2 regions of the Salinibacter pepae genome follow, and region 1 is predicted to be linked to the other one. Evidence: riboswitches for the same ligand, from Rfam matches in the RefSeq annotation. Region 1 holds a riboswitch; the other holds the start of a gene.
What was found. Region 1 has a riboswitch for S-adenosylmethionine ahead of OJA40_RS14015 (trans-sulfuration enzyme family protein). Riboswitches for the same ligand answer to the same signal wherever they lie in the genome.

Region 1 (14,252 bases):
GGCAGCGTCGCCCAGTTCTCCTGTGAAGGCGTCGACATGAAATCCTTCCTCCCCATCAAGGCCATTGGCGGTGAGCGCGGCATCAGCCTGAACGACATCTGGGGCTGGACCGACCCGGAGACGGGAACGGAGTACGCCCTCGTAGGCCGGACCGACGGAACGGCCTTCGTGGACGTGAGCAACCCAACCAATCCGCGATTCGTGGGCGAACTGCCGCTGACGGAGGGCGCCCGGATTAACTCCTGGCGGGACATCAAGGTCTACGACAACCACGCGTTCGTGGTGGCGGACAACGCCGGGGATCACGGCATGCAGGTCTTCGACCTGACCCGTCTCCGCGACGTGGACGCCGACCAGATGCCCGTGACGTTCGACCACGACACCCTCTACGATCAGGTCAACAGCGTCCACAACGTGGTCATCAACGAGCAGACGGGCTACGCCTACGCCGTGGGCAGTAGCGGCGGCGGCAAGACCTGTGGCGGCGGGCTCCACATGATCAACATTCAGGACCCACTCAATCCCACCTTTGAGGGCTGCTTCTCCGACCCCTCCACGGGCCGCTCCGGCACCGGCTACAGCCACGATGCCCAGTGTGTCGTCTACGAAGGCCCGGATCCCGAGTATCAGGGCCGCGAGATCTGCGTCGGCTCCAACGAGACGGCGATCAGCGTCGCGGACGTCACCAACAAGGACAGCACCTCGGCCATCTCGACGGCCTCGTACCCGGATTACGGCTACGTTCACCAGGGCTGGTTCGACGAACAGCAGCGCTACTTTTACCAGAACGACGAGCTGGACGAGCTGCAGGGCAAGGCGGGTCAGACCCGGACGCTGGTGTGGGACATGAAGGACCTCGACAACCCGAAGCTGGTGAACCAGCTGTACCTGTCCAACGAGTCCTCCGACCACAACCTTTACGTGCGGGGCACCACGATGTACCAGTCCAACTACAAAAGTGGACTGCGCATCCTCGACATCAGCGACCGCGAAAGCCCAGAAGAGGTGGCCCACTTCGACACGCAGCCGTACGACAGCAATGAGGCGGGCTTCCAGGGCTCCTGGAGCAACTACCCGTACTTCGAAAGCGGCATCATCATCGTGTCGAGCATTGGCGAGGGCCTGTTCGTGTTGGAGGAATCACAGCAGGAGCTCTAGAACAGGGTGTCGGGGCCCGCGGCGGCATCGTCCGCGCGGCCGCACTGGTTTGATTTTCCCGAACCGATATTCTCACGCGTGATCATGCGTCGTTTCCTTTCGCTTTTGATCGTCGGCATGCTCCTGTGCGCCACACTTCCGGCGTGGGGGCAGGCCTCAAGCCCGAAGCTGTACGTGTGCAATCAGGGCGAGGCCACCGTCTCGGTGATCGACATGGCGTCGATGGCCGTCGAGACGACCGTTGACCTCAAGGAACGCGGGTTCTCGGAGAACGCGAAGCCGCACCACGTCGTGGCCGAGCCCGACGGGAGCCACTGGTACGTGAGCCTGATCGGGGCGAACACGATCCTCAAGATAAACCGGCAGAATGAGATCGTTGCGCGCCTCGACGACTTCGAGGTGCCGGGGCTTCTGGCCCTCGATCCGTCGAAGGACGTGCTGTACGCGGGCCGATCGATGAGCGCCGTGAACCCGCCGAAGAGCCTGGGCATGATTCAGCGGTCCGACATGGAGATCATGGAACGGGTCGGGACGTTTTTTCCGCGTCCTCATCCCCTGGCCGTGACGCCAAACGGGGAGCACGCCTTCATTGCGAGCCTGGGCACCAACCAGTTGATGGGCATCAACACGGACACGCGCGAGACGCAGCTGACGCGGCTGGAGGGGACGACCCAAACCCCGGTCCAGTTTGCGGCGACGGCCGACGGGGCAACGCTCATTGCCGGGGGCCAGAAGACGGGCCAGCTCCTCGTGTTCGACGCCAGTGAAGCCCCGTCCCTGTCCGTGACCGACACCCTCGCGGTGGGGAGCCAGCCGTGGCATCCCGTCATCGGTCGCCAAAGCGGCCTGGCTTACGTCCCGAACAAGATGTCGAACTCGATTAGTGTGGTGGACGTCGACAACGCGTCGGTGCAGGCTACGATTCGGGGGGACGGCCTCGCCCAGCCCCACGGCACGGTCCTCTCGGCCGACGGACGGCATCTCTTCGTGTCCAACAACAACCGCGAGGGCACCTACGAGCCCCGTGGAGACAATCCCGAGGCCGGAACGGTGACGGTGATCGACACGCGAACCAACGAGATCGTGAAGGTAATCGAGGTGGGGACTTATCCCACCGGGGTTGGCACCTTTGGCGGGGCGCAGCCCACTGGCTCCTAGCGGCCGGTCGAATCCTCGTGCTCCGCTGACGTGACTGCCCTTGTCGTCTCGATGCCACATGCTCGTGCCTTCCTCGTCGGCCTCATCGGAATCTTCCTGGTGGGCTGTGCCGGGTCCTCGCAATCGGTGTCTCCGGACGCCTCGTCGGCCTCGTTTCCGGACGACTACCAGCGCGTAGTGGCGCCGTCCATTGAGGTCGCCGACACCGACGGCGCCCTCATTTCGAACCCGTTCTACGGCGGCTTCAACGCGCCGCGCCCGCAGTTTGTGGACATTGACGGGGACGAGGACTCGGATCTCTTTGTCCAGGAACGTCCCGGCCAGCTCGCGTTTTTCGAGCACGTCACCGAGGGGGACTCCTCGCGCCTCGTGTGGCGCACGGACCACTACCGGGACCTGCAAATCGGCGAATGGTACCGGTTTGCGGACCTTGACCAGGACGGGGTGCCCGATCTGCTCACGGAAGAGCCGTACAGCCATCTCCGCGCCTATCGGAACGTCGGCTCGGCCACGGCGCCGACGTTTGAGCTGTACGCCGACACGTTGCGGACCGTGGAGGGGGAGCCCATCTTCTCGGACCGTCAGAACATCCCGAACGTCACGGACCTTGGCTGCAACGGTCGGCTGGACCTCTTCCTGGGGCGGCTCGACGGGACCATCACCCGCTACGAGTCGGTCGACGGGACGGAAGGCATGCCCCAGTTCGCCCACGTGACGGACGAGTTTGAGGGCATTAGGATTGTCGGGGGGACGGGCCAGAAGGGGCCGTCGCTTCACGGGGCCAACACCCTCACCTTTGCGGACGTGGACGGCGACGGCGATTCCGACTTGTTCTGGGGCGACTTCTTCGAGCCTGGACTGCTCCTCATCGAGAACACGGGGACCTGCGGCAACCCCGTTCTCAGTGGACAGCCGGAGCGCTTTCCGTCGTCGAATCCGCTTTTGACCAGCGGGTACAACGCCCCCGCCTTTACCGACTGGTCCGGCAACGGACGCCCGGATTTGTTCGTGGGGGTCCTCGGGGGATCGAGCGGGTCCAACAGCAGTCTCGCGGACAACTTCTACTTCTACGAGCACACGGCGGACGGATATCAGCTCCGGACGCGCCAGTTTGCGGGGGGAATCGACGTGGGGAGCGAAAGCACCGTCGCCCTCGGGGACATTCAGGGAGACGGCCAGACCGACGTGCTCGTGGCAAACAAAATCGACCCGACCCAGGGCGAGACTTCTCTGGTGTACCCGCTGACCCCCACCGGTGACGACGGCCCCCCTCGCCTCCGGAAACGTTCGCCCCTGGACCTGCCGGACGCGTACCGTTACGCCCCGGCCCTCGCTGACCTGAACGGCGACGGGACCGACGACCTCATTCTCGGGACCTGGCAGGGCGCCCTCTCCTACCACGAGAACCAGGGCGACGGCACGTTTGACGCGGTCGATGGGGCCCTGGAAGGCCTGTCGGGCGGGAGCAACGTCGTGCCGGCCCTGGGAGACGTGACGGACAATGGCGCGCCGGACCTCGTGCTGGGCACTGCCAGCGGGACCCTCACGCTCCACCGCAACACGGGGGGGGAGGCGTCCCCGAATTTCGCCTCGGAGGGCGTCACGCTCGCAGAGCTGAACGGACGGGCCGCCCCCACGCTCCACGACGCGACCGGCGATGGGCGGTTGGACCTGCTGGTCGGGACGAAGACGGGGCTGGTCCTGCTTCGCAACCAGGGCGGCACCGATGGCTTGAAGTTCGGGCCGCCCACCTCAGTTAACCTCGACGGCATTCCCCGAAATGCTACGCCAGCCTGGGGGGACCTGGACGGGGATCGCAGAACGGACCTCGTCGTGGGGGGGAAGCGTGGCGGGCTTGTCCTCTTCCAGCCCTCGTCCGCCACGGAGTAGAGGGACTTGGGGCGCTCGTGCCCGGGATCATCACCACAGCCCCGTGAGCACATCCCCGAGCGAGGTCGACGAGGAGGTGCCGTCGTCCGGGGGGGACGCCCCTGCCTCGTCCAGTGCCTGATTCAAGGCGCGCAGGCCAGAGCGGAACTGATTCGTAAGCCGATCGCGCGTCTCCTCCGATAGGGCCTCGTACGCCCCGTCCCGAAGGGCCGTCAGGGCGCGGCGGTGGTGTTTCCGGGCCCGTTGCAGTTCCTCCTCGGGCCGGCCCTGCAACTGCTCGACCGCCTCCTCAAGACTCGATGCGGGACGGTCGAGAGGCAGCTTGGCGGGCGAAAACGAGCCCTCGGAATCGGGAGACGCCTCGTCAGACTGAGCGGACACCGTGGGGGCAAGCATATTGGAAAGAGCGCAGGCGATGGGCGACGTACCGACGGGCATGCGAATTCGCGCCGGCCTGCTGACTTAGGCCGACACAGAATAGAAATAGGCATCCTTTAAATATGGAACCGCTTCCAAACTAGGAGTGCGCCCACATCTTTTTGTCAGAAACCGGTCAAGATTCAGCGACGAGTTCTGGAATGTACGGTACCTCTCCGTTGAACCGCCTGATAGAGCCCCCGACTGGACCGTGACGCGGACGATGACGTCGGTGAAATTTCTGAAGGACCGGTCAAAACCCAACAGATGCGAGCGGATTCAATTCCTTTGTGACTCTTCTCTGCAAACAATCGCGATGCGGACATGACGGAGGTCCTGAACGACCGGACGGATCAGTTTCAGCTCGAGTCGGACTTTGAGCCCATGGGCGACCAGCCGCAGGCGATCCGCGAGCTCGTGGACGGGGTTGGGCGGGGCGACGAGCACCAGACCCTGCTCGGGGCCACGGGGACGGGCAAGACCTTCACCGTGGCAAACGTGATCGAGGAGGTGAACAAGCCGACCCTCGTCATGAGTCACAACAAAACCCTGGCGGCCCAGCTCTACGGGGAGCTGAAGCAGTTCTTCCCCGATAATGCTGTTGAGTATTTTATCTCGTACTACGACTACTACCAGCCGGAGTCGTACATCGTCCCCAACGACACCTACATCGAGAAGGACGTGGCCATCAACGACCGCATCGAGCGGCTGCGGCTCCGGGCCACGTCCGAACTCGTCAGCGGGCGGGACGACGTGATCGTGGTGGCGAGCGTGTCGTGCATCTACGGCCTCGGTTCGCCCGCGGAATTCCAGAAAGAGATCCTGCCGCTGGAGCGGGGCCTGGAGGTGGAGCGCAACGACCTGCTGCGCCGTTTCATCGACCTGTTCTACGAGCGCAACGACATCGAATTCACGCCCGGCACCTTTCGGGTCCGTGGGGACGTGGTGGACATCTTCCCGGCCTACCGCGAGGAGATCGCCCTTCGAATCGAGTTCTGGGGCGACGAGATCGACCGCCTGGCCCTGTTCGAGCCGGAGAGCGGGCGCGAACTGGAGGAGGTGAACCAGTTTACCCTGTACCCGGCGCAGATCTTCGTCACCCCGGACGATCGCCTGGAACGGGCCATCGAGGACATCAAGGAGGAGCTGCGCTGGCGGCTGGCGGTGCTGCGGGAGGAAGGCAAGATGGTGGAGGCCCAGCGCCTGGAGCAGCGCACCATGTTCGACCTTGAGATGATGCAGGAGGTCGGCTACTGCTCGGGCATTGAGAACTACTCGCGGCACCTGACCGGCCGCGAGCCGGGCGAGCGCCCCTACTGCCTGCTCGACTACTTCCCCGACGACTTCATGCTGGTGGTGGACGAGAGCCACGTCACGATCCCGCAGGTGCGGGCCATGTACAACGGCGACCGGCAGCGCAAGCTGAAGCTGGTGGAGCACGGCTTTCGCCTCCCGTCGGCCCTCGACAACCGCCCCCTCACGTTCGAGGAGTTCGAGGAGCTGACGCCGCAGACCATCTACATGAGCGCCACCCCGGCCGACTACGAGCTGGAGCAGAGTGGGGGCGTCTTCGTCGAACAGGTGGTGCGCCCCACCGGCATTCCCGACCCCGAGGTCGACGTCCGGCCGACCGGGAATCAGGTGGACGACCTGATGGAGGAGATTCGCAAACGCGCCGAGAAGGGCGAGCGCGTGCTCGTAACGACCCTTACGAAGCGGATGACCGAGGACCTGGCCGACTACCTCGACAGCTACGGGGTGGACGTCCGCTGGATGCACTCCGACATCGACGCCCTCGAACGGGTGGACATCATTCGCGGGCTGCGCCTGGGGGAGTACGACGTGCTCGTGGGCGTGAATCTCCTGCGGGAGGGGCTGGACCTGCCGGAGGTATCGCTCGTGGCCATCCTCGACGCGGACCAGCAGGGCTTTCTGCGCTCGGAGACCTCGCTGATCCAGACGGCCGGCCGTGCCGCCCGCAACGTGAACGGGGAGGTGATTCTGTACGCCGACGAAATCACCGACGCGATGCAGAAAATGATCGACGAGACCGAGCGGCGGCGCGAGCGGCAGCTTGAGTACAACGAGACACACGACGTAACGCCGGAACCGATCCGGAAGTCCCCCGACGAGATCAAGATGGGCACGGCGATCGCCGACGAGAAGAGCGAGGGAGAAGAGTCCGGCTCCCGGCACCACTACGGCAGCCCGGATCAGCTCTCCAGCGAGGTGGCCGACCCGGTGGTCGAGTACCTCTCGGAGGACCAGAAGGAGGACCTCGTCGACCAGATGCGAGAAGAAATGGAAGAGGCCGCCGAGAACCTCGAGTTTGAGCGGGCCGCCGAGCTCCGAGACAGCATCGAAGAGCTGGAGGAGGAGCTCGCCGAGAGCGGAGAGTAGAATGTCGAGGCGGGGGAGCAGGGAGGGCAACGGCCGCTCGCTTCCGACCCCCCGCCGGGACCGTGGATGCAGCCTCTCAGCACGCTCCCTCTGAGGACGGGACTTGGGCCTCTGCGGGAGCGGGCGTGTCGTGCCCGCTCGCCGCCGCCTCGGCGCCTGCCGTGAGGGCCTGACTCAGGTCCGCCCGGAGGTCGTCGGTCGACTCGATGCCCACGGAGAGGCGGATGAGCCCGTCGGTGATGCCCGCGTCCTCGCGCTGCTCGGGGGCCATGGAGGCGTGGCTCATGGTGGCGGGGTGCTCGATGAGCGACTCCACGCCGCCTAGCGATTCGGCAAGCGCAAAGACGTCGGTGGAGCGCAGCAGTTCGTTCACGTCGACCTGCTCCTCGTCCACGAAAAAAGAGACCATGCCGCCGTATCCGTTCTGCTGGGCGCGTGCGAGCTCGTGGCTGGGATGGGTGCGGAGGCCGGGGTAGCAGACGCGGTCCACCGCCGAGTGGTCGTCCAAGAAGTGGGCGAGGGCTCGGGCGTTGGTCTCGTGCTGGCGCAGGCGGACCGGCAGCGTCTTCGCCCCGCGCTGCACGAGCCAGCTGTCGAACGGGGCGGCGACGGTGCCGTGCGCGTTTGCGGTGAAGTCGAGTTGGTCGGCCAGAGCCTCCGTGCGGGCGATGATGGCGCCGCCCACCACGTCCGAGTGGCCGTTCAGGTACTTCGTCGTCGAGTACACCACGAGGTCGGCCCCGTAGTCGAGGGGCCGCTGCAGGAGCGGGGAGAGGAACGTGTTGTCGACGATGAGGCGCAGGCCATGCGCGTCGGCAAACTCGGCGAGCGCCTCCAGATCGACGATGCGAAGGAGGGGATTAGAGGGCGTTTCCACCCAGAGGGCTTCCGTTTCGGGGCGCACGGCGTCCGCCAGCGCGTCGTGGTCGGACAGGTCCTCGTACGAGACCGAGAGCTTGCCCTGGTCGTCGAGGTGGGAGAAAAGGCGCTCCGTGCCGCCGTAACAGTCGTGGGCACAGATCAGGTGCGCATCGGCGCCGAAGAGCGAGGTGACCGTCGACACGGCGGCCATGCCCGTGGCACAGGCCACGGCGCCCGCCCCGCCGTCGAGCTCGGCGAGGGTCTCTTCCAGGGAGGCACGTGTCGGGTTGCCGCTGCGCGTGTAGTCGTAGCCTTTCGTCTCGCCGACGTCCTCGAACTGAAAGATTGCCGACTGATAGAGGGGCGGGACGACGCTGTTGTAGGAATCGTCGACGTCTTGGCCCGCCAGGGAGAGAATGGTTTCCGGGTCCAGGTCCATAAGAAAAGTCGTCTCGGTGAGCAGAAGCGTGGAGCCTCACCAAGACGACAGAGGACGAGCCCTGGAACGCAGATGGCCGCGGCCGAAGCACTCCTCTCATCTGTCCCCAGAGGCGTTCGGGGCAGGAGTTGGCACCAGGACGATCGCTCCGATGGGCGAAGCGATCCGGTTGCCACGACGTCGACGGGCCTGTTCCCTCGGTCGTTCTTGATGAGACACCATAACTCTAAGGAACGGGAGGCGGGGTGTCAAGAAGCCGATGCGTTGGGGCGCGTGGCCCTCGCTCGTTCTTCACGCACGGGCGACACGTCCCCGAAACTTTCGGGGGACAATGTCGTGCACCAATGTCGACGATGCTTCTTGACTGACTGAGCGAGTCCACCGACGGCCCCATTATGCAAAACGACCTGCATCCTGAGTACAGCGAAGTCACCATCCAACTCGCGGACGGAACCGAGATGACGACCCGGTCCACCATGGAAACCGACTCGTACGAGACCGAGGTCGACTCGACAAACCACCCCTTTTACACCGGCCGCCGTCAGTTCGTCGACACGGCCGGCCGCGTCGAGAAGTTCAACCGCCGGTACGGGCTTACCGATGACGACGAGGGAGACGACGAAGAGACGGAAGACACCGCCGACGAGTAGGCCACGGGTCCCATTTCGAATGGCGAAGGTCACCTGCGCCCAGCGGGTGGCCTTTTCGTTTTTCAGGGGAGAGCCTGTCGGAGGCCGGCGGTCGGAATCCAGGCATGCCCCCGCCCCTCGTTCCACCCACCCACCATTCTCCAGTCGTATGAGCAGTGTCAACCCCGTCCCCCTCATCGCGGCCAAACGTGACGACGAGTCGCTGTCGAAGGCCGATCTCAGGGCCCTCGTGGACGGCTACACCGAAGGCACCGTCCCCGATTATCAGATGAGCGCGTTTTTGATGGCGGCGTACCTCAACGGGCTCTCCGCCGCGGAGGCGGCCGCCCTGACCGACGCGATGCTCCACTCGGGCACCCACATCGACCTCTCCTCGGTGCCGGGCACCAAGGTGGGCAAGCACTCGACGGGCGGGGTGGGCGACAAGGTGTCCCCGATTCTCGTGCCCCTCGTCGCCAGTTGCGGCGTGCCGGTGGCCAAGCTCAGCGGGCGCGGGCTCGGCCACACCGGCGGCACCATCGACAAGCTCGAATCCATTCCCGGCTTCGGTACGGACCTGGGCGTGGAGCGGTATCGGCGGCAGGTGGAAGAGGTGGGCGGGGTCATTGCCGGGCAGACCGGGGCGGTGGCCCCCGCCGACAAGAAGATTTACGCGCTCCGCGACGTCACGGCCACCGTCGACTCGATCCCGCTCATTGCCGCCTCGATCATGAGCAAGAAGCTCGCGGAGGGCAACGACGCCCTCGTGCTCGACGTGAAGTGCGGGCGCGGGGCCTTCATGAAGACGGACGCCGACGCGCGAACGCTGGCCGAGACGCTGGTTGCCATCGGGGCCGAGCACGACACGCCCGTCGTGGCGGTCATGACGAACATGGACGTGCCGCTGGGGCGGGCCGTGGGAAACTGGCCCGAGATTCGAGAGGCGATTGCCTGCCTGCAGGGGGAGCACGCCGACTCCGCCCTCATGGAAATTGTCCGCGGCCTGGCCGGCGAGATGATTGTTCTGGGCGGCGCCGCGGAGACGCCGGCGGAGGGCCGGGAGAGGGCCCGCGCGGCCATCGCGAGCGGGGCGGCGCTGGATCAGTTCCGGTCCCTCGTTGAGGCACAGGGAGGAGACCCAATGGTCCTCGACGATCCGGACGGGCGGCCTGACAGTGCATCGGTGGCCGAAGTAACCGCGCCGCCCGAGGCGGGGGGCTACGTCGCGGATCTCGACGCCCTGTCGATCGGACAGGCCGCCGTAAGGCTCGGGGCCGGACGCCAGACGAAAGAGGCGTCGGTCGACCCGATCGCCGGCCTGAGCCGGCTCAAGAAGCCGGGAGATCCGGTCGACGACGGGGACGTGCTCGCCCGGCTCCACGCCGGCGGAACGCCCGACCTGGAGGCCGTTCGGGCCGCCGTGCGTAGCGCGTACACCTTCTCCGACACACCTCCGTCCGCCGCCCCGGCCCTGCAGGCCCGCTACGACGCCGAGGGCTGGACCCGTCTGTCGGAGGGCGCCGCGGAATCGGAGGGCGCCGCGGAAGAGGTGTAACAATCCACTTCCGTGCAAAGTATATGAACTGCACATTCGCCGATCCTTCGATACCGCTCCCCGTGCCATGTCTATCTGGTCCCGATTCAAGCGTGCAGTAAAGTCGCTCTTCGGCGGCGCCGTCTCGGCGATGGAGGATCCGCGGACGATTCTCGAACAAAACATCCGGGAGCTCAACGATCAGGTCCCGGAGATGAACGAGAACATCGCCACGGTGAAGGCGAACAAGATCATGCTCGAGAAGGAGGTCAAGAAGACAAGAGACCGGGTCGAGCAGCTTTCCAACCGCATCAAGACCGCCCTCAAGTCCGACCGCGAAGACATTGCCAAAAAGTACGCGAAGCGGCTGGAGGACCAGAAGGAAAGCCTCGAGCGGACGGAGGAACAGCTCACGGGCGCCGAGCGGGCCTACGAGAAAGCCCTTAAGGTCAAAAAGGCCTTCATGCGCGAGAAGGAGCAGAAAATTCAGGAGGCGAAGGATGCCCTCCGCCAGCACGAGCGGGCGCAGTGGCAGGCCGAGATTGCCGACACGATGGAGCAGTTTGAGGTGTCGGGGCTGGACCAGACCCACGACGAGATGGTGCGGCGCCTGGATGAGGAATCCGCCAAGAACGAGGCCCGGATGGAGATGGCCCTCGATTCGGTGGACACCGAGGCCCTCCAGATTGAGGAAGACGCCGAGGAGCTGCGGGCCCAGCAGGTCGTCGACGAGTTCAAGGCCGACATGGGCATGGTCGAGGAGGAGGAGTCGCTGGACTCGGAGTCCGTGGAGGAAGAGACGATCGACCTGCCCGAGGACGAAGAACTTGAGGAGCCGTCGAAGACCATCGGCAAGCAGCGCAACAAGTCGGAGTAGTTCGGTTTCGGGCGATTGCTGATTGACAAGTCTGAACGCCCCGACCCAGCGCGCACAACCCGCCCTCGACCTAGCCATGACCGACGACGAATTTCAGCGGCTGAAGGAGACCGAGAAGCGGCACCTGCGGGCCAAAAAACGCCTCCAAGCGACCCTCGACCAACTGAAGCAGCAAGAGGAGGTCCAGGGCGTCGTGCGGCGCATGACGCAGGGCGCCCGGCGCCTGCTGGCCGAGACCGAGTCGCTCGTGGATCGGCTCCGGGGGGCAGTCGCGGAGCAGGAGGCCCGCTTCGAGGTGGCTCTCGACGACGAGTGGGAGGAGGATGAAGGGCTCCGCGAGGCCGAAGAGGCCCTCCGGGACGAGCGCGCCGAGCAGCTCGTCCGTCGGATGAAGGCGGAGGAGACCGAATCGTCCACGCGTCCGGGGGCGGCGCCCGATGCCGACGAATCGGCTGCCTCCGAGGCGGCAGACGAGCCGCATCCGGAGGGGCCCGACAAAACCATCGGCCGCATGGGCGACCTCCGTGCCGACGACGCTTCGTAGCCCGAACAGCTTCGTAGCCCGAACAACTGCCCCGTCATGGACGACGACATCAACTACACGAAGGAGGCCCTCTTCAACACCTGGAATTTGGTGTTTCTGATCACGGTCGTGGCCGTGGCGGCGGGCCTCGGGTTGATCGGGGTTCTTCCCGCCTGGCTGCCGGAGCTCCTCCTGTTGCTGGGGGGCGGGGCGGAGCTCCTCTACCTGGGGGTGATGCCGCGGCACGACCGGTTCCAGCGGTACGTTCGCGCCGAGAAGCGCTCCGAGCAGCACCAGGCCCCGTCCCAGCGCGAAATTTTCAGCCAGCTCCGCAACCAGAGCCAGCGCCGCTACGCCAAGCTCCGGAAGCTCAAAGAGCAAATCCAGGCGAACTACCAAAAGCTCAGCTACGCCTCGCAGGGCCTTTTGGGGAGTCACGTCGACAAGATTGACGGCCTGCTGGACTCGTACCTCGATCTGCTTCACCAGCGGGAGCGGTATCGGGCCTTTATGGACAGCGCCACGGAGGCGCAGATCCTCGAGTCCATCGATGCGCTGAAGAAGGACATGGCCGATGACGCCGAGCGGGTGCGGGCCGTCAAGCAGCGACGGCTGAAGGTACTGGAGCGCCGGCTGGCGCGCCTCCGCAAGGCCCACGAAAACCTGGAGATCATCGGTGCGCAGCTCAGCACCATCGAGGACGTGGTGCGGTACATCCACGAGCAGTCCTGGACGCTGCAGAACCCGGAGGAGGTGACGGCCCAGCTCGACACCCTGCTGCAGGAGGTGGAGGAAACCCAGAGCTCCATCCGCGAGATCGAAGACGTATTCGCCGCCCCCACCGACTACCTCGACGACGAGATGGCGGAGGACCTGGATGCGCTTGACGCGGAGCTGGATGGGGCCACGGACGGGGCACTTGACGTGCCCGACAGCGCCACTGGGGCCCCGTCCGATCCCGAAGACACGGCGACGGAGCGGGCGTCCCAGTCCCGAGTCCGGGAGTAGCCGTTACGGGGGGCTACTGGCAGCCTCATTCAGACGATTCGGCTGCGGACCCGAGGGGCGGTACCCCTCGTCGCCCGTAGGCGAGCACAAGCTTGAGGTGAGCGACCGTCGGGTCGACCAGGCCGAGCGAATCCAATCGTTCTTGAGGGGTCTCTGGAAGCTTTGGGGGACTCACGCGCCCCATCCACAGCTCCATCTTGTCGCCCAGTGCGTGGGGCCCGGGAAATTGGCCGTCGGGCAAGTGCGTGGTGTAGAAGGCACGCTTTTCCTCAAGCCGGGCGCGCACCTCCTCGGCCACCTCCGAGAGCTCCGGCCGCTCCTCGGCCACCATTGCCTTCCCGAGGAGGTAGTTCCGGTACGTGAACGGAAGGTCGAGCAGCGTTTCGATGATCGTTGGGGCCCGGTCGGGCTCCTCTTCGAGCCCGACTTCGGCGGCCCGCGCGGTGGCCGTGGCGATGAGGCAGAGCGTCTCCTCGGCCACGAGCTCCGGGTCGGCCCCCTCCATGTCGCCGATGCTTTCGAGCACGGCGTGGGTCAGGTCCTGCGTGAGGCCCAGGGTGCCAACCGTGGCGAACGACGTGAAGCGGGCCACGCGGTTGAGGGCGGCGTCAGGGGCGTCGGAAGACATGGGGCGGCCGGCTGAGGGAAAGGAAACCGTGGTCGGGCGGAGACAGGGCTAGGATTCGGCGGGGGACGTGTCCTCAGACTTGCTCTTCCAGTTCCCACTTTGTCCGCCGGTCTTGGCGCGCAGGTGCACGTCGCCGATGCGGATGTTCTTGGTGACCGACTTGCACATGTCGTAGATCGTAAGGGAGGCGACCGAAACCGCCGTCAGCGCCTCCATCTCGACCCCCGTTACGCCGAAGGACTTCGTAAAGGCCCGGACATCGATGGCCTGCTCGTCCTCGTTGAACGTAAAGTCGACCTCCACGCCGTTGATGGTGGCATCGTGGCAGAGGGGAATGAGCTTGTCGGTCTGTTTGGCCCCCATGATGCCGGCGATCTGGGCGGTCGTGAGGACGTCGCCCTTCTCGATGTCGTGCTCCCGAACGCGCCGGAACGCCTCCTCGCCCAGGTGAACCCGTCCGGCGGCGACGGCCGTCCGGGCGGAATCCGACTTCTGGGACGCGTCCATCATGCGGACGCCTCCTTCGGGATCGGGGTGGGTAAGTGTAGAAGGATCGGCCATAGGTCAGTCAGCAAAAGCGAAATGAATGCGTACACACGGAGCAAGACCCGGGGAGGATGCTCCGTCCGTTCGAATCGGGAGGGGGCCCGTTGGTTTCAAAACGCGAGAGGGGGAGTGATTAGTGTGCGTCCGGCCAGTCGGGGGTTGTGTGCACCGGAGTGCCCCCCAG
Region 2 (14,252 bases), 790 kb from region 1:
CGAGACCGAGGACGGCCTGCCCAAAATGCAGGTATGGGATGGGCTTCAGGGACCGGAAGGGTACCTGTGGCTGGGGCTGTACGGAGGGGGACTGGCCCGATTCGACGGCCAAGAGTTTAGGCACTTCACGATGACGGACGCCCTTCCGGGCAACCTGTCCACAGCCGTTCACACCGACTCGACCGGAGCGATCTGGGTCGGGACCATGAGCGGACTGGCCCGCTACGACGGGCGGGAGATAACAACGCTTACGGCGGGCAACAGCGCGCTCGTGCAGAACGGCATTCAGTCGATCGTGGGGGGCACGAACGGCACCCCCGTATGGGTGGGCACATCCGACAACGTGTACGTCCACGACGGAGAGGAATTGCGGCCTCTCGCCCCGGACCGCCTTCAGAACCTCTACCCCGACGGCCTCGCCAGCCGAGGCGACACGCTCTGGGTGGGGACGAGCGACGGCCTGTACCGGTACACCGACTCCACACTGACCGCCCTGTCCGTCGTGGACGGCGGGGCCACGGCGTCGGCGACCACGCTTGCCGCCCCGCCAAGCGGTCGTCTCTGGGTCGAGACCGGGCAGGGACTGTTTCGGCGCGTCGGCTCCCGCTTCGAAAAGCTGCCCGGCACGTCGGACCGGGACGTGCTCTCCATCCTGGCCCCGTCGGGGCGGGCCCCCTGGCTCGGAACCCGGTCCGGCCTGTATCGCTGGCGGGACGGGCGGCTCCGGCCTACCGCCATCGGCGATGTGTCTGTACAGGGCCTCTTCGCGGATCAGGAGCAAAATGTCTGGGTCACCACCGATTCGGAGGGCCTCTACAAGTACCCGCACACCCCCTTCGACCATTTCTCCACGGCCGACGGCCTTCCCGGAGACATCTCGTGGGACGTCGATCAGGGACCCAGCGAGAACCTGTGGATTGCAACCCGCAACGGGCTGAGCCGCTACGACGGCACCTCCTTTACCGACGTGCCGGGCCCGGACGACCAACTGCGGCAGGAGCTCACCTCGATCCATTGGACCCAGGACGATGTTCTCTGGATCGCCGCCCGGTCGACGCTCTTTCGGTACGACGGAGACACCTACACCTCGTACGACCGGGTCGAGGGCGATCCCGTCGGCACAGTGACCCGCATCGTGGAGACCGGCTCCGGCACGCTCTGGTTTGCGACCACCGAGCGTGGGCTTCTCCGGTACGACGGCTCCGGCTTTGCCCGCTTCACAACGGCCGATGGGCTGACGAGCGACCAGGTCCGGAGTGTGACCGTTGACGATACGGGCCGGGTGTGGGCCGGAGAGGGCGCAAGCCGCTTCGACGGGGACTCGTTTCACCCCACCCCGGCCGTCGACAGCGCAGATCTCGGGGGCGTCTTGAGCCTGGAGGTGGACGCAAAGGGGCACCTGTGGATTGGGACGCAGCGCGGGGTGTTCGTCCATCCGCCCCCGCAACAGGGCGAAGCGGCCTCCCTCCGCCGCATCACCCCGGACGATGGGCTCAACGGCACGAGCGCAGTGAATCTCCACCTCGATCGGCACAACAACCTCTGGGTCGGCAATGAGGGGGGATTCAACCGGATTGACGTGGACGCGTACCACCGGACGGGGCGGGTGTCGGTTCGCTCCTACGACAAGGACGTCGATCTGCGAGGGGGCGTGGCGACCGAGCATGCGACCTACGAGGCCGACGGCGGCGTGCTCTGGTTCGGGACGAGCACAGGCCTCGTGCGCTACAATCCCGCACAGGACCGGGGACGGCCTGCGCCGCCTCAGACCCACCTGACGGACGTTCAGCTCTATCCCGAAGACCCCGACTGGGGCCGGTACGCGGACGGCACCACCCCGTGGGAGCAGCTTCCGACCAATCTGTCGCTTCCGTACGACAAGGACCACCTCATTTTTCGCTTCATCGGCATCAACTACACCGTTCCGGAGCGGGTCGCGTACAGGTACCGCCTGGAGGGGCTCGACGAGAGATGGTCAACGGCCACCAAACGACAGCGGGCCACCTACTCCAATCTGCCCCCCGGTTCGTACACCTTTCAGGTCCAGGCCGCCAACAGTGACGACGTATGGAGCCCGGTGGAGGCCTATTCCTTCACCATCACACCGCCGTTCTGGCGGACGACATGGTTCTACCTCCTCTGCGCGATCGGCGGCATCGGGCTGGTGACTGGGCTCATCCGGTGGCGCACCTGGAGCCTACAACGACGGCAGCGTCTTCTGGAGGCGAAGGTGGCCGAGCGGACAGAAGAGCTCGAAGAGGCCCGTGAAGAGGCGCTCGCGGCAGCAGAGGCCAAAAGCACGTTCCTCGCCAACATGAGCCACGAGATCCGCACGCCGATGAACGGGGTCATCGGCTTTGCCGACCTGCTCTCCGACACCGACCTGACGCCCGAGCAGCAGCAGTTCGTGGACGCGATCCAGAGCAGTGGGACCACGCTCCTTTCAATCATCGACGACATCCTCAACTTCTCGAAGCTGGAGGCCGGCGAGACGGAGCTGGACGAGGCGCCCATCCGCGTACAAGCCTGCATCGAGGAGGCGCTGGATCCGCTCGCCGCCAAGGTGGCGGAGAAGGGCATCGAGTTGACCTACCTGATCGACCCGGCGGTCCCGTCCGTGATCCGCGGAGATCGAACCCGCCTCCATCAGATTCTTCTCAACCTGCTGTCCAACGCGGTCAAGTTCACCGAAGAGGGCGAGGTTGCGCTCCGGGTCCGGGTGGCGTCGTCGCCCGCCACGCCGGGCCGCACGCATAAGCTCCACTTCAGCGTGCGGGATACCGGCATCGGCATTCCGGAGGGGGAGCGCGACCGGCTCTTCGAGTCGTTCAGCCAGGTCGATGCGTCGAAGAGCCGGGAGCACGGAGGGACCGGGCTCGGCCTCTCCATCTCGCAGCAACTGACAGAAGCGATGGGCGGCGAGATGTGGGTCGAGAGTGCGGTCGGGGAGGGGTCCACGTTCCACTTCACGATTGAGGCGGAAGAAGCGGAAGACGCCGAGCAGTCCGACGAAAACGGAGTCGCGACCGGATCGTCTTCCGCCATGCAGGGCGTGCAGGTTCTCATTGTCGCCCCCAACGACACCACCCGTGCACTCCTCCGGCAGCAGACGGAGACGTGGGGCATGGAGGCGATCGTCTTCGCATCCGGAGACGAGGCGCTCCAACAGCTGGACGCGGACCGTCCCCACGAGGTGGCCCTGATAGACGAGCACCTGCCGCAGATGAGCGGACACGCGCTGGCGACTCAGCTTCGAGAACGAGCGTCCGGGACGGAGCTTCCGGTCGTCCTCCTCGGGGCCGGGCCGGCCGCCACACCCGACCCCACGGCCCCCACCTCTCGGCTCCACAAACCGATCAAGCAGTCGAGCCTCCACGACACGCTGACCGCGCTTCTGACAGGTCGTGAGAATGCCGGCTCGGGACAGGACGGCGATCGGTCCGGCCCCGATTCGCCGTCTCGTCGTGTGCTCCTCGCGGAGGACGATGCCGTGAACCGAACGATGACGACGCAACTGCTGGAGAAGATGGGGCACGAGGTTCACACCGCATCCGACGGGGCGGAGGCCCTGGCGGCGGTCCGCGACCGCGCCTACGACGCCATCTTGATGGACGTGCAGATGCCGGAGTTGGACGGACTGGAGGCGACGCGCCGCCTCCGGAACGAGATGCCGTCTGAAGAACAGCCCTACGTCGTGGCCCTCACGGCCTCCGTCACGGAGGACGACCGCAGGCGCTGCCTGGAAGCAGGGATGGACGCGTTTCTCAGCAAGCCGATTCGGAAAGACGAGCTGGCCGAGGCCCTGGACCTTGGCACTGCGCCCGACGAGGCGAGGACGGCCGCCTCCCCGCCTGAGGACCGCTCGGCCCCCGACGCGTAGTCGCTGCGGAAAAGCAGGCGCCCGGACCGGTTCGGAGCGGCGTGCACACGCCCCGACTCTCATCCCAAAAAGGAAGGCACCGCCAGACGCCAGACGAACGAGGGGGCATCACGGGGAATCGAGATCAACGGGCCCGAGCCGACCTCGGCCCTCCCCCCCCCACGCGGACCTCCACTTACGCCGGGGGCGACGGTGGACGGGCCTCCCGAACCGCCGTGAGCACGTCCGCCAGCACCCCCGCGGCCGTCACAGACGGGCCCGCCCCGGGCCCGCGCACGACGAGGGGAACGGCGGCGTACCGGTCCGTCGTGACTTCGAACAGATTCTCCTGTGCCCCCAGTTGCCCAAGGGCCGTATCGCCCGGCACCGGTTCAACCCCCACCTCAATCCCCTCCGGCGAAAAGCGGCCCACGTACTGAAGGACCGCGCTCTCGGCCGCCGCGGCCGCCGACCGCTCCCGCCAGTGTGGGTCCACCGTCGAGAGGCGATCGAGGAAGGCCTCGTAGGGCGCATCGGCGAGTGAATCCGGCACCAGGGATTCGACCTGTACCTCCGTGGGCTCGACGGCGTAGCCGGCAGTGCGCGCCAGGATCAAGAACTTCCGCGCCACGTCCGTCCCCGAAAGGTCGTCGCGCACGTCAGGCTCGGCGTACCCCCGGTCGACGGCGGCCCGTACCGCCTCGCTGAAGGAGGACCCGTCTCGCAGCGCGCTGAACAAGAAGGTGAGCGTGCCGGAGACGACCCCGCGGATCGAACGAACGCGATCGCCGGTGGCGACGAGGTTCCGAACGGTCTGCACCACGGGCAGCCCCGCCCCTACGGTCGTTTCGTAGCGGTACTGCACGCCCGCTTCCGCCGCCGCCTCCCGCAGCCGGTCGAAGGCGGCCTGCGAGCGGGTGTTGGCGAGCTTGCTCGGCGTAACGACGTGGACCCCGGCCTGGAGGAGTGGTTCGTAGTAGTCCGCCACGTCGGGGCTGCCGGTCGCGTCCACGAAGACGAGCGGGCGCGGCGTCTCCTGCGCAAGACGATCCACGATGGCCGGCCAGTCGGGCGGCGCGGCCTCGTCCACGCCGGCGAGCGGGGCCTCCGGTTCGCGATTGGGGGCGCCCCACGCGGCGCGGCGCGACGTGCAGGCGCCGACCACACGGAGATCCCGCCCGGCGTCCCCGCGGGCGTCGATCTGTCGTAGTAGGGCCGCCCCCACGTCCCCCACGCCTGCCACGTATACATGAACCGGGGACGAACACGAGGACGTTGACGGGGCGACTGGGGGAGAGGTCGAGAACGAATGAGAAGCCATCCTATGGGTGTATCAATGCAGAGTTACCCCTGAGCGAGGGTTGAGGCGGGGACGATGCGGGTGCCCGGGGCCGCGGGGCGGTGCGTACACCGGACGCGGAGCGGAATGCCGGCGTCCATCAGCGGATCGAGGGTGCACGGGTGCATGCCGAGCCGTCCGGCTTTTGTCCAGGCGCGGGCCTGCTCGAAGTCGATGCGCTGGAGGGGCCGCGCGTCGCTGTGCGCATCCGGGTCGCGGGTGTACAGGCCCTCCACGTCGGTCCAGCGCTCCATCCGTTCCGCCTCCAGCGCCCAGGCGAGGACGGCAGCGGACCAGTCACTTCCCCCGCGGCCGAGCGTGGTCGTCTTGCCGTCGGCCGTCTCCCCCACGAAGCCCGTGACGACCGGCAGGCCGGCGGCCCGCGTCCGATGCCAGTCGCGCACCTGCCGCCGGGTGGGGGCCCACTGCACCGTCGCGTCGCCGTGCGCGGCATCGGTGCGGATGAGTGTTGCCGCGTCGACGGCCTGCGATGTGCACCCGGAGGCGTCGAGGGCGGCGGCCAGCAGCGGCACCATCAGCCGTTCGCCGGCGGCCAGCACAACGTCACGAGCCGCGGCGGCGTTTGGCCCCGCCATCTCCCGCAGCGCGCGGCGCAGCTTCGAGCGTTCTGCCCGCAAGGCGGTGTCGTAGCGGGCCCGCAGCGCCTCGTCGGCAAGGGTGTTCGCGGCCAGGGCGCGGTAGCGCCGCCCCACCCGCCGCGTCCAGGCTTCGACGGAGCCCCGGGCGGCCCGGGACTCCTCTGCGGCCTGCACGAGGGCGTCCGTCACGCCCGCCGCGGCAGACACCACCACGACCGGCCGACAGGTCTCGGTGGCGGTGCAGACGAGGCGGACCGCATTTTTTATGCCTTCGGCGGAGCCGACCGACGTGCCTCCAAATTTGAGAACGCGGACGGGACGGGACGCGCATTCCGTCGAAGAGAAGGAACGATCAGGCATGATCAGTCAGTGCTGTCGCGAGGGATGATGCGTAGTGGGGCGGTATGACGTGCCGTGGCGGATGCCTCCACCGGGGCGCCGGGGAGAGGGGAGGCTGTCGTCCAGCCATTGTCCACGCCCGGATCGCGGCTCAGGCCGCCACGGACGAACAGGTGCTGGCCCGCCACGTCGACACAAGATCGTTGAGGGCATCGAGCTCAATGAGGAACGTGTCGTGTCCGTGCGGCGCCGATAGCACCTTCAGGGTGGCGCTGGGCAGGTGCTCCGCGAGCTCCTCCTGCTCGGACAACGGATACAGCACGTCCGAGTCGATGCCCACGACCAGGCTTGGCTGCTCGATGCCCCGCAGCACCTCCGCGTAGTCGCCGCGGCCGCGGGCCACGTCGTGGGTGTCCATCTGACGGGTCAGGGCCACGTAGCAGTTCGCGTCGAAGCGGTCGACGAGCTTGTCCCCGTGGTGGCGTAGGTAGCTCTCCACGGCGTAGGGCGTGCCGTCCTGTTCCGGCATTGCGTCCCGCCCGAACCGGCCGTCGAGGGACGACCGGGACCGGTACGACACCATCGCCATCATGCGGGCCGTGGCGAGGCCGCTCGTCGGGGGGGCGTCCGGCGAATAGTGACCGCCCCGCCACTTCGGATCGGCGAAGATGGCCTGCCGCTGCGCCGCCCCCCATCCGATCTGCCAGGCCGTATGGCGCCCCCCCACGGCAATGGGCACGAGCGACCGCACGAACGGCGCCCCGCCGTCGGTCGCCTCGAAGGCCCACGCCAGCACGTGCATGCCCCCCATCGATCCGCCCACGGCACACGCCACCCGTTGCACACCGAGGGCCTCCAGCGCGCGCCGGTGAAGCCGGACCGTGTCGCGGGTCGTGAACGGCGGGAAGCCGGCCCCGTAGCGCTCGCCGGTCTCCGGATTCACCGTCACCGGCGCCACCGAGCCGTAGGGGGACCCCGGCACGTTCAGACACACCACGAAGTCCTCCGTGGGATCGAGAGCACGGCCGGGCCCGAGGAGCCCGCCCCACCAGTCGGCCACGTTCGTGTCGCCGGTGAGGGCGTGACACACCAGGACGGCGTTGGTGCCGGTCGCGTTGAGGGTGCCCCACGTCCGGTACGCCACGGGCACGTCCCGCAGCGTCGTGCTGTTTTCGAGGGTGAACTCGGGAAGGGTGAGAGTCTTTGGCATCGGAAGAGGCGGAAAAGACTACACAGCACAAGCAGGATGGGAGGAACGTGATGCGTGAGAAGTGAAACGTGAGCCGAGACGTCCCCTCACGCATCACGCTTCACGCTTCAATTCACGCAGCCGCCGGCGAGGGCAGCGCCGCAAACGCCTGATCAAAGTCCGCCTTGATGTCGTCGATGTGCTCGATGCCGACGGAGACCCGCACCATGTCGGGCTCGACGCCGGAGGCCTGCTGCTCCTCCTCGGTCAGCTGCTGATGCGTGGTAGAGGCGGGATGGATAACGAGCGTTTTCGCGTCCCCCACGTTGGCGAGGTGACTGGCCAGCTCCACGTTCTCGACGAAGCGCTTGCCGCCGTCGACGCCCCCCTCCACGCCAAACGTGAGGACCGCGCCGTAGCCGTTCTCCAGGTACCGATTGGCCCGCTCGTGGTACGGGTGGTCCTCCAGGCCCGGGTAGCTGACCCACGACACCGCGTCCTGCTCTCGGAGCCACGTCGCCAGCGCAAGGGCGTTGTCGCAGCTCCGCTGCACGCGCAGGGAGAGCGTTTCGAGGCCCTGCAGCAGCAAGAAGGAACCGAACGGGTTCTGGGCCGGGCCGAAGTCGCGGAGGCCCTCCACCCGGGCCCGCATCGCGAAGGCGACGTTCGTGTCGAGCACGCCGTCCGGGCCGAACGTCTCCCAGAACTGCAGGCCATGGTAGTTGGGATTTGGCTCGGTGAACTCGGGGAAGCGGCCGTTGTCCCACGGGAACGTGCCCGCGTCCACAATGACGCCGCCGATGGTGGTGCCGTGCCCGCCGATCCACTTCGTCGCGCTGGCCGTGACGATGTCGGCCCCGTGCTCGATGGGCGCGCAGAGGAAGCCCGCCGCCCCGAACGTGTTGTCCACCACCAGCGGCACGCCGTGGGCGTGGGCGATGTCGGCGATCCGCTCGAAGTCCGGGATGTTGAAGCGCGGGTTGCCGATCGTCTCCAGGTAGACCGCCTTCGTATCCGCGTCGATCAGGCGTTCGATCGAGTCCGGGTCGTCGCCGTCGGCGATGTGGACGTCGAGGCCGCGGCGGGGGAAGGAGTTCTTGAACTGGTTGTAGGTCCCGCCGTAGAGGTAGCTCGTGGAGACGATGTTGTCCCCGTGCTCACAGAGGGTGTTGAGGGCCAGAAACTGGGCGGACTGCCCACTGGCGGTGGCGACGGCCGCGACGCCGCCTTCGAGCGCGGCCACCCGCTTCTCGAAGACGTCGTTCGTCGGGTTCATGATGCGGCTGTAGATGTTGCCGAACTCTTCGAGGGCGAAGAGGTCGGCCCCGTGCTCCGCATCGTCGAAGGTGTAGGAAGTGGTCGCGTAGATGGGCACGGCCCGGGCGTTGGTGGCCGGGTCCGGCTCCTGCCCCGCATGGAGTTGACGGGTTTCGTAGCGGGGCGACTCGGGGGCGTCGGGCCGCTCGGATTCCTGAGGGTCGTGCTGTCCGTTCTGGGCACTCATAAAAAGATCGGCTCTCTGGATGAAGAGGATGCAAGTGCTCATCCAGAAGAGCCGTGGACAGGCCCGGAGGGCGCTCCGTTATGTGCCGACGCGACCGGAGACAAAAGAAAAATCCCCAGCCGCCAGGAAAGCAGATGGGGATCAGCAACCAAGAGGGTCGCGGATCCCACTCATCTTTCCTCGACAGCGGTCGAGGCAGGATGGGGCACCTTTCCGTCGGGGGTGCCGACGGCGGTTGCCAGGGCTTCATCGGGCCTGCTCCCTTCACCCTTCTGGATGAATGTGATGCTACCAGTAATGTAGCAGCGTCAATGCTAGGCGCTGCGTCCGGCAATGTCAACGCTCGATTGTGAAGAACCAGCTAGGCCGGTGGCCGGCGCGTCGCCTGCGCTACTGCTTCTCGACGGTGACGCTCTTCAGCGTGTCGCTCTCTTCGATCGCGTCGACCACATCCTGCCCATCGGTCACGTCGCCGAACACGGTGTGCTTGCCGTCGAGGTGCGACTGCGGCGCCCGCGTGATGAAGAACTGACTGCCGTTCGTGTTGGGGCCCGCATTCGCCATCGAGAGGACGCCCGTCTCGTGCGTGAGAGGGTTGCTGTCGATCTCGTCGTCGAATTCGTACCCCGGTCCGCCCCGGCCCGTGCCGGTGGGGTCGCCGCCCTGTACCATGAAGCCCTCAATGACCCGGTGGAACGGCGTGCCGTCGTAGAAGCCCTCGTCGGCGAGGAAGGCGAAGTTGTTGACCGTGTGGGGGGCGTGCTCGGGATAGAGCTCAGCGTGGATCGTGCCCTTGCTGGTCTCGAAGGCCGCCTCGTAGACGGCGTCCGTTTCGATTTGGAGGTCGGGCGGGTGGTCCCACTGCGGATGGTCGGCCATGGCGAGAAGAGGACATCGGCAAAAAGGAAAACGCAACTGCGCCTGTCCGACGGCAGGCACGGGGTGGTGTTTCGGGGCCGCCGTCGTCTTTCCGGAAAGCCCATTGCCGCCCCGGCGACGGGTCCGGAGCGCGCCTGGACGGCCCCTGTCCCCTTCGGCGAAACCGCGCCGCCTTCACGTCGCCCCCGGTCCGCCAGGCCCCGCCGGGGAGGCGCCTCTCTTTACATGACAGTTAACCATTTGGTTGAACCAAGCAGTGGGCCTTCGATTACAGCAATCGCTTCTGCCTCAGATGCGCTCTCCATGGCCCCCCCTTCCCCCTTTCCTTCCGAGTACTCCGAGACGGAGCGGCAGATCTTCGACGCGGCGCTCCACGTGTTTGCCCGGGAGGGCCGGCACGGGGCTCGGATGCAGGCGATCGCCGACGCCGCCGACATCAACAAGGCGATGCTGCACTACTACTTTCAGGACAAGGGGACACTGTACGAGGAGGTGTTCACCTACACGGTGGAGCGGTTCATGGCCTCGTTCGGCACGTCGCTCCGGGAGGCCTCCACCTTCGAGCACACCCTGCGCGCATTCATCGACGGGTACGTCGAATTCGTCCGGTCCGACGAGGCGGCCATGCGCCTGATGGTACAGGAGAACCTCACCGGGGGACGCCTGCTTGGCACGCACCTGGAGGAGCCGACCAACGCCAGCGATGCGCCGCCCCAAATTCTGGTGGATACCATCGCGTCGGCCGTGGACGCCGGGGAGATTCGGGACGTCGACCCGCAGCACACGATGCTCTCTGTCGTCTCGACCTGCCTCTTTTTCTTCGTGGCGCGGCCGACCGTGCAGATCATGCACCCCGACGCGGAGGACGACTGGGGCGCGTTCGTGGAGGCCCGGAAGGAGCACCTGTTCGACCTCATCTACCACGGCCTTGCGCCCCGACCGAAGGGGGGAAGTGGCTCCCGGGCCGCCCCCCGTGAGTAGCGTTATCCGTTCAACCGTTCAACGTCGAAACGTCTACTGAATGATAGGCCCTCGCTTGCTCATCGCCAGCTTTCTGTTGGGGACGCTCACTGTGGCTGGATGCTCGATGACCCCGGAGATGTCCACCCCGGACGCCGAGCGGGATCTCCCGGACCGGTTTGAGGCGGCTCCCGGCGACACCACCCTGCCCGCCGCGGCCGCCGACACGACCGCCTACGACGCCACGCGGTGGTGGGCGGCCTACGAAGACTCGTCCCTCACGGCCCTCGTCGACACCGCCCTTGCCGCCAACCTCAATCTGGAGGAGGCCCAGGGGCGCGTTGAGGAGCTGGCGGCACAGTTCCGGATTGCACGGGCCCCCCTGTTTCCGAGCGTCACGGCCAACGGGCAGGGCAACTACCAGAACCAGCCCGCCAACACCGGCATCGGCGGCGCCATCGGCGGGGGGCAGGGCCCGGACCGCTTCGAGTTTACCGACTACCAGGCCACGCTCGGCCTCTCCTACGAGCTCGACTTCTGGGGCCGCGTGCGGAGCCAGCGCACGGCGGCCCTCAGCCAGTACTTCGCCACGGCCGCGGACCTCCAGACCGCCCGCCTCTCGGTCATCAGTCAGACGATCTCGACGTACGCCCAAATCGCGTCCCTCCGGCGGCAGGTGCGCCTCGGAGAGCGCACGGTCGGCCTCTTGGAGGAGCGCGTCGCCGTGACCGAGGACCGCTACGCGCGGGGCCTCGTGCCGTCGTTTCAGCTGTACACCGTCCGTCAGAGCTTGCAGGCCGCCCAGGCCGACCAGCCGGACCTCGAGCGCCGGCTCTACGAGGCCCAGAGTCGCTTTGCGACGCTCCTCGGCCGCTTCGCCGGGGAGCAGCGCGCGCTCCTCCCGGACTCGATGACCGTTCCCCTTGCCCCCGAGCCGGTGCCGGCGGGCCTGCCCGCGGACCTACTGATGCAGCGGCCCGACGTGCGCGGGGCGGCCCTCCGCCTGGAGGCGGCCCGCCAGGAGATCGGCGTGGCGCGCGCCGAGATGCTGCCGAGCCTGTCGCTGACCGGGCAGGGCGGGACCCAGAGCAGCGAGCTGGCCGACCTGGTGGATCCCGGGCAGGTGTTCGCCAGCTTCGCCGCCCAACTGACGGCCCCCTTGTTTCAGGGCGGCCGGCTCCGCGCCGCCCTAAACGCCGCCGAGGCGCGCTACAAGCAGCAGGCCGCACGCTACGAGCAGACGGTCCTGACCGCCTTTCAGGAGGTGAAGGCGTCCCTGGTGGCCTACGAGAAGCAGCGACGACGGTACCGCGAGGTGGAGCGGCAGGTGGAGACCGCGCGACATGCGTTCCAGGCCCAGCGCGACCGCTATGAGCGCGGCGTGGGGGATGTGCTCGCCCTGATCGACGCGGAGCGCACCCTCGTGCAGGCGCAGACGCGTCTCGCCGGGGTGGGGCTGGCCGTCGTGAACGCGCGCCTCGCGCTCCATCGTGCCCTCGGCGGGCCGTGGACGGACGCGGAGCCTGTCGACGATCCGCGCCTGTTCCGGTAGCCCCCAGGGATTCCTGACTTGCCATCGTCCGGCCTCTTTTCTGACTGACCCCTTCGATTTATGGACACCAGCACCCTCAAGTGGTCCCTCATCGGGGGCGGCCTCCTTCTCGGCACCGCCGCCGTCGTGGCCCTGCTCACCGTGTTCGCCCCGGCGCCGGAGACGAGCGACCCGCCGCCGCAGTCCCCCCTGGTCTCGACGGTTCCCGTGGACGTGCGTGCCGGCAGCCTCCTCGTGCGCGGCACCGGAACCGTGCGGCCCGTCCGCGAGATTGAGCTGACCGCCGAGGTCGGGGGGCGCCTCGTCGACGTCTCCGATGCGCTCGTGAGCGGCGGCCGGTTCGACGCGGGGGCGACCCTGGCCCGCATCGACCCCGCCGACTACCGAAGCGCCGTGCAGCAGGCCGAGGCGCAGGTCACGCAGGCCCGGGTGCAGCTCCTGCAGGCCCAGGAGGAGGCGGGCGCCGCCCGGGAGGACTACGAGCGCCTCCGGGGCCGCACCGGCGAGCCGCCCGCCCCCGACAGCACCGAGCTCGGGCGGCTCGTCTTCAACGAGCCGCAGGTGGCACAGGCCCAGTCCACCCTCGAAAGCGCCCGGGCCGCCCTCCAAAACGCGCGCACCAACCTGGGCCGCACGCGCCTCCAGGTGCCCTTCGACGGCATGGTGCGCCGGAAGCAGGCCGACCTCGGCGCGTACGTGGCCCCCGGCACGCCCGTCGCTACGGTCTACGGCACGGAAGCGGCCGAAGTCGTCGTGTCCCTGCCGTCCCGCAAGGCCGCCCTCATCGAAAACCTGTGGGCGACGAGTGGGCAGTCCGCCGACGCCGGGCTCCCGGCCACGGTGACCAGCGCGTACGGCGACCGGACGTACGCGTGGGAGGGGCGCGTCCATCGGGTTGAGGGGGCCATCGACCAGCAGACCCGGACGGTCGACGTGGTGGTGCGCGTGCCGGAGCCGTACAACCAGGCCCCCACCATCCAGTCGCGGCGGCCCGAGGAGCCCCCGGCACCACGGGGCCGGACGCGCCCCCCGCTGGCCATTGGCACCTACACGACGGTCGACATCGAAGGCCGTCGGAACGGCACCTACCACGTGGTGCCCCGCCGGGCGGTCCACACCCGCGCGCCGGACCAGCCGCCGGTCGTCTGGACGGCGGTCGGGGACTCGATGCTGGCTGAGCGCACCGTCGAGCCCATCCAGACGGTGGAGGAGAACACCTACCTCGCCCCGACGCTCGCCCCGGACACCCGCGTGATCACAACGGACCTGCGCGTCCAGACCGACAGCATGAGGATTCGCGTGAGCCAATAAAACATTTGCAGATTGAAAATTGGCGTCTCCTTTCCTCAATCTGCCCACCTGTAATTTTCCAATCTTCGATCGATGAACAGAGCAATCGACTGGTTTGCCCGCAACGGCGTAGCGGCCAACCTGCTGATGCTTCTGCTCCTTCTGGGGGGCGGCGCGGCGGCCTTCACCACCGTGCAGGAGGTCTTCCCCGAGTTTAGTCTCGACTCGGTGCAGATCCAGGTCACCTACCCCGGCGGCTCGCCCGAAGAGGTGGAGCAGTCCATCGTGCGCCGCATCGAGGACCGCATCGAGGGCGTCGAGGGCATCGACCGCATTCTGGGGACCGCCACCGAGAACAGCGGCGTGGTGACCGCCGAGCTAAAGCGCGGTGCCGACCTCTCGCGGGCCCGCACCGACATCAAGTCCGAGGTGGACCGCATCACCGCGTTTCCGGAGGAGGCCGAGCAGCCGATCGTCACGGAGGTCACCAACCGGCAGCAGGCGCTCCAGATTGCCCTCTACGGCGACGCGAGCGAGCGCACCCTGAAGGAGCTCGCCCAGCGCGTGAAGGACGACCTGACGCGCAACCCGCAGATCTCCTTCGTGCGCATCGGGGGCGTGCGGGACTACGAGATCTCCGTGGAGGCCCCCCGCGAGGCGCTTCGCAAGTACGGCATGAGCCTCGCGCGGGTCTCGCGGATCGTGCGGGAGGGGAGCCTCGACCTGCCGGGCGGAAGCGTGG

Region 2: it holds a riboswitch for S-adenosylmethionine, as region 1 does, so the genes downstream of both, OJA40_RS10515 (O-acetylhomoserine aminocarboxypropyltransferase/cysteine synthase family protein) here and OJA40_RS14015 (trans-sulfuration enzyme family protein) in region 1, are expected to answer to the same signal.

What each region holds. Positions count from the first base shown of each region.
Region 1 covers NZ_CAMTTE010000001.1:3,319,554-3,333,805, forward strand. Annotated here, with positions in the region: gene OJA40_RS13990 (choice-of-anchor B family protein) at 1-1,158, shown strand, start outside; gene OJA40_RS13995 (YncE family protein) at 1,243-2,316, shown strand; gene OJA40_RS14000 (FG-GAP repeat domain-containing protein) at 2,368-4,206, shown strand; gene OJA40_RS14005 (hypothetical protein) at 4,237-4,587, opposite strand; gene uvrB (excinuclease ABC subunit UvrB) at 4,948-7,023, shown strand; gene OJA40_RS14015 (trans-sulfuration enzyme family protein) at 7,100-8,323, opposite strand; SAM riboswitch class I at 8,417-8,540, opposite strand; gene rpmE (50S ribosomal protein L31) at 8,719-8,973, shown strand; gene OJA40_RS14025 (thymidine phosphorylase) at 9,122-10,507, shown strand; gene OJA40_RS14030 (PspA/IM30 family protein) at 10,575-11,363, shown strand; gene OJA40_RS14035 (hypothetical protein) at 11,440-11,907, shown strand; gene OJA40_RS14040 (hypothetical protein) at 11,944-12,894, shown strand; gene OJA40_RS14045 (hypothetical protein) at 12,920-13,522, opposite strand; gene moaC (cyclic pyranopterin monophosphate synthase MoaC) at 13,571-14,083, opposite strand; gene OJA40_RS14055 (amidohydrolase) at 14,202-14,252, opposite strand, start outside.
Region 2 covers NZ_CAMTTE010000001.1:2,529,122-2,543,373, reverse strand. Annotated here, with positions in the region: gene OJA40_RS10535 (hybrid sensor histidine kinase/response regulator) at 1-3,880, shown strand, start outside; gene OJA40_RS10530 (homoserine dehydrogenase family protein) at 4,056-5,180, opposite strand; gene OJA40_RS10525 (aspartate kinase) at 5,204-6,157, opposite strand; gene metX (homoserine O-acetyltransferase MetX) at 6,288-7,346, opposite strand; gene OJA40_RS10515 (O-acetylhomoserine aminocarboxypropyltransferase/cysteine synthase family protein) at 7,459-8,871, opposite strand; SAM riboswitch class I at 8,997-9,112, opposite strand; gene OJA40_RS10510 (peptidylprolyl isomerase) at 9,220-9,708, opposite strand; gene OJA40_RS10505 (TetR/AcrR family transcriptional regulator) at 10,012-10,689, shown strand; gene OJA40_RS10500 (efflux transporter outer membrane subunit) at 10,730-12,220, shown strand; gene OJA40_RS10495 (efflux RND transporter periplasmic adaptor subunit) at 12,281-13,531, shown strand; gene OJA40_RS10490 (efflux RND transporter permease subunit) at 13,604-14,252, shown strand, end outside.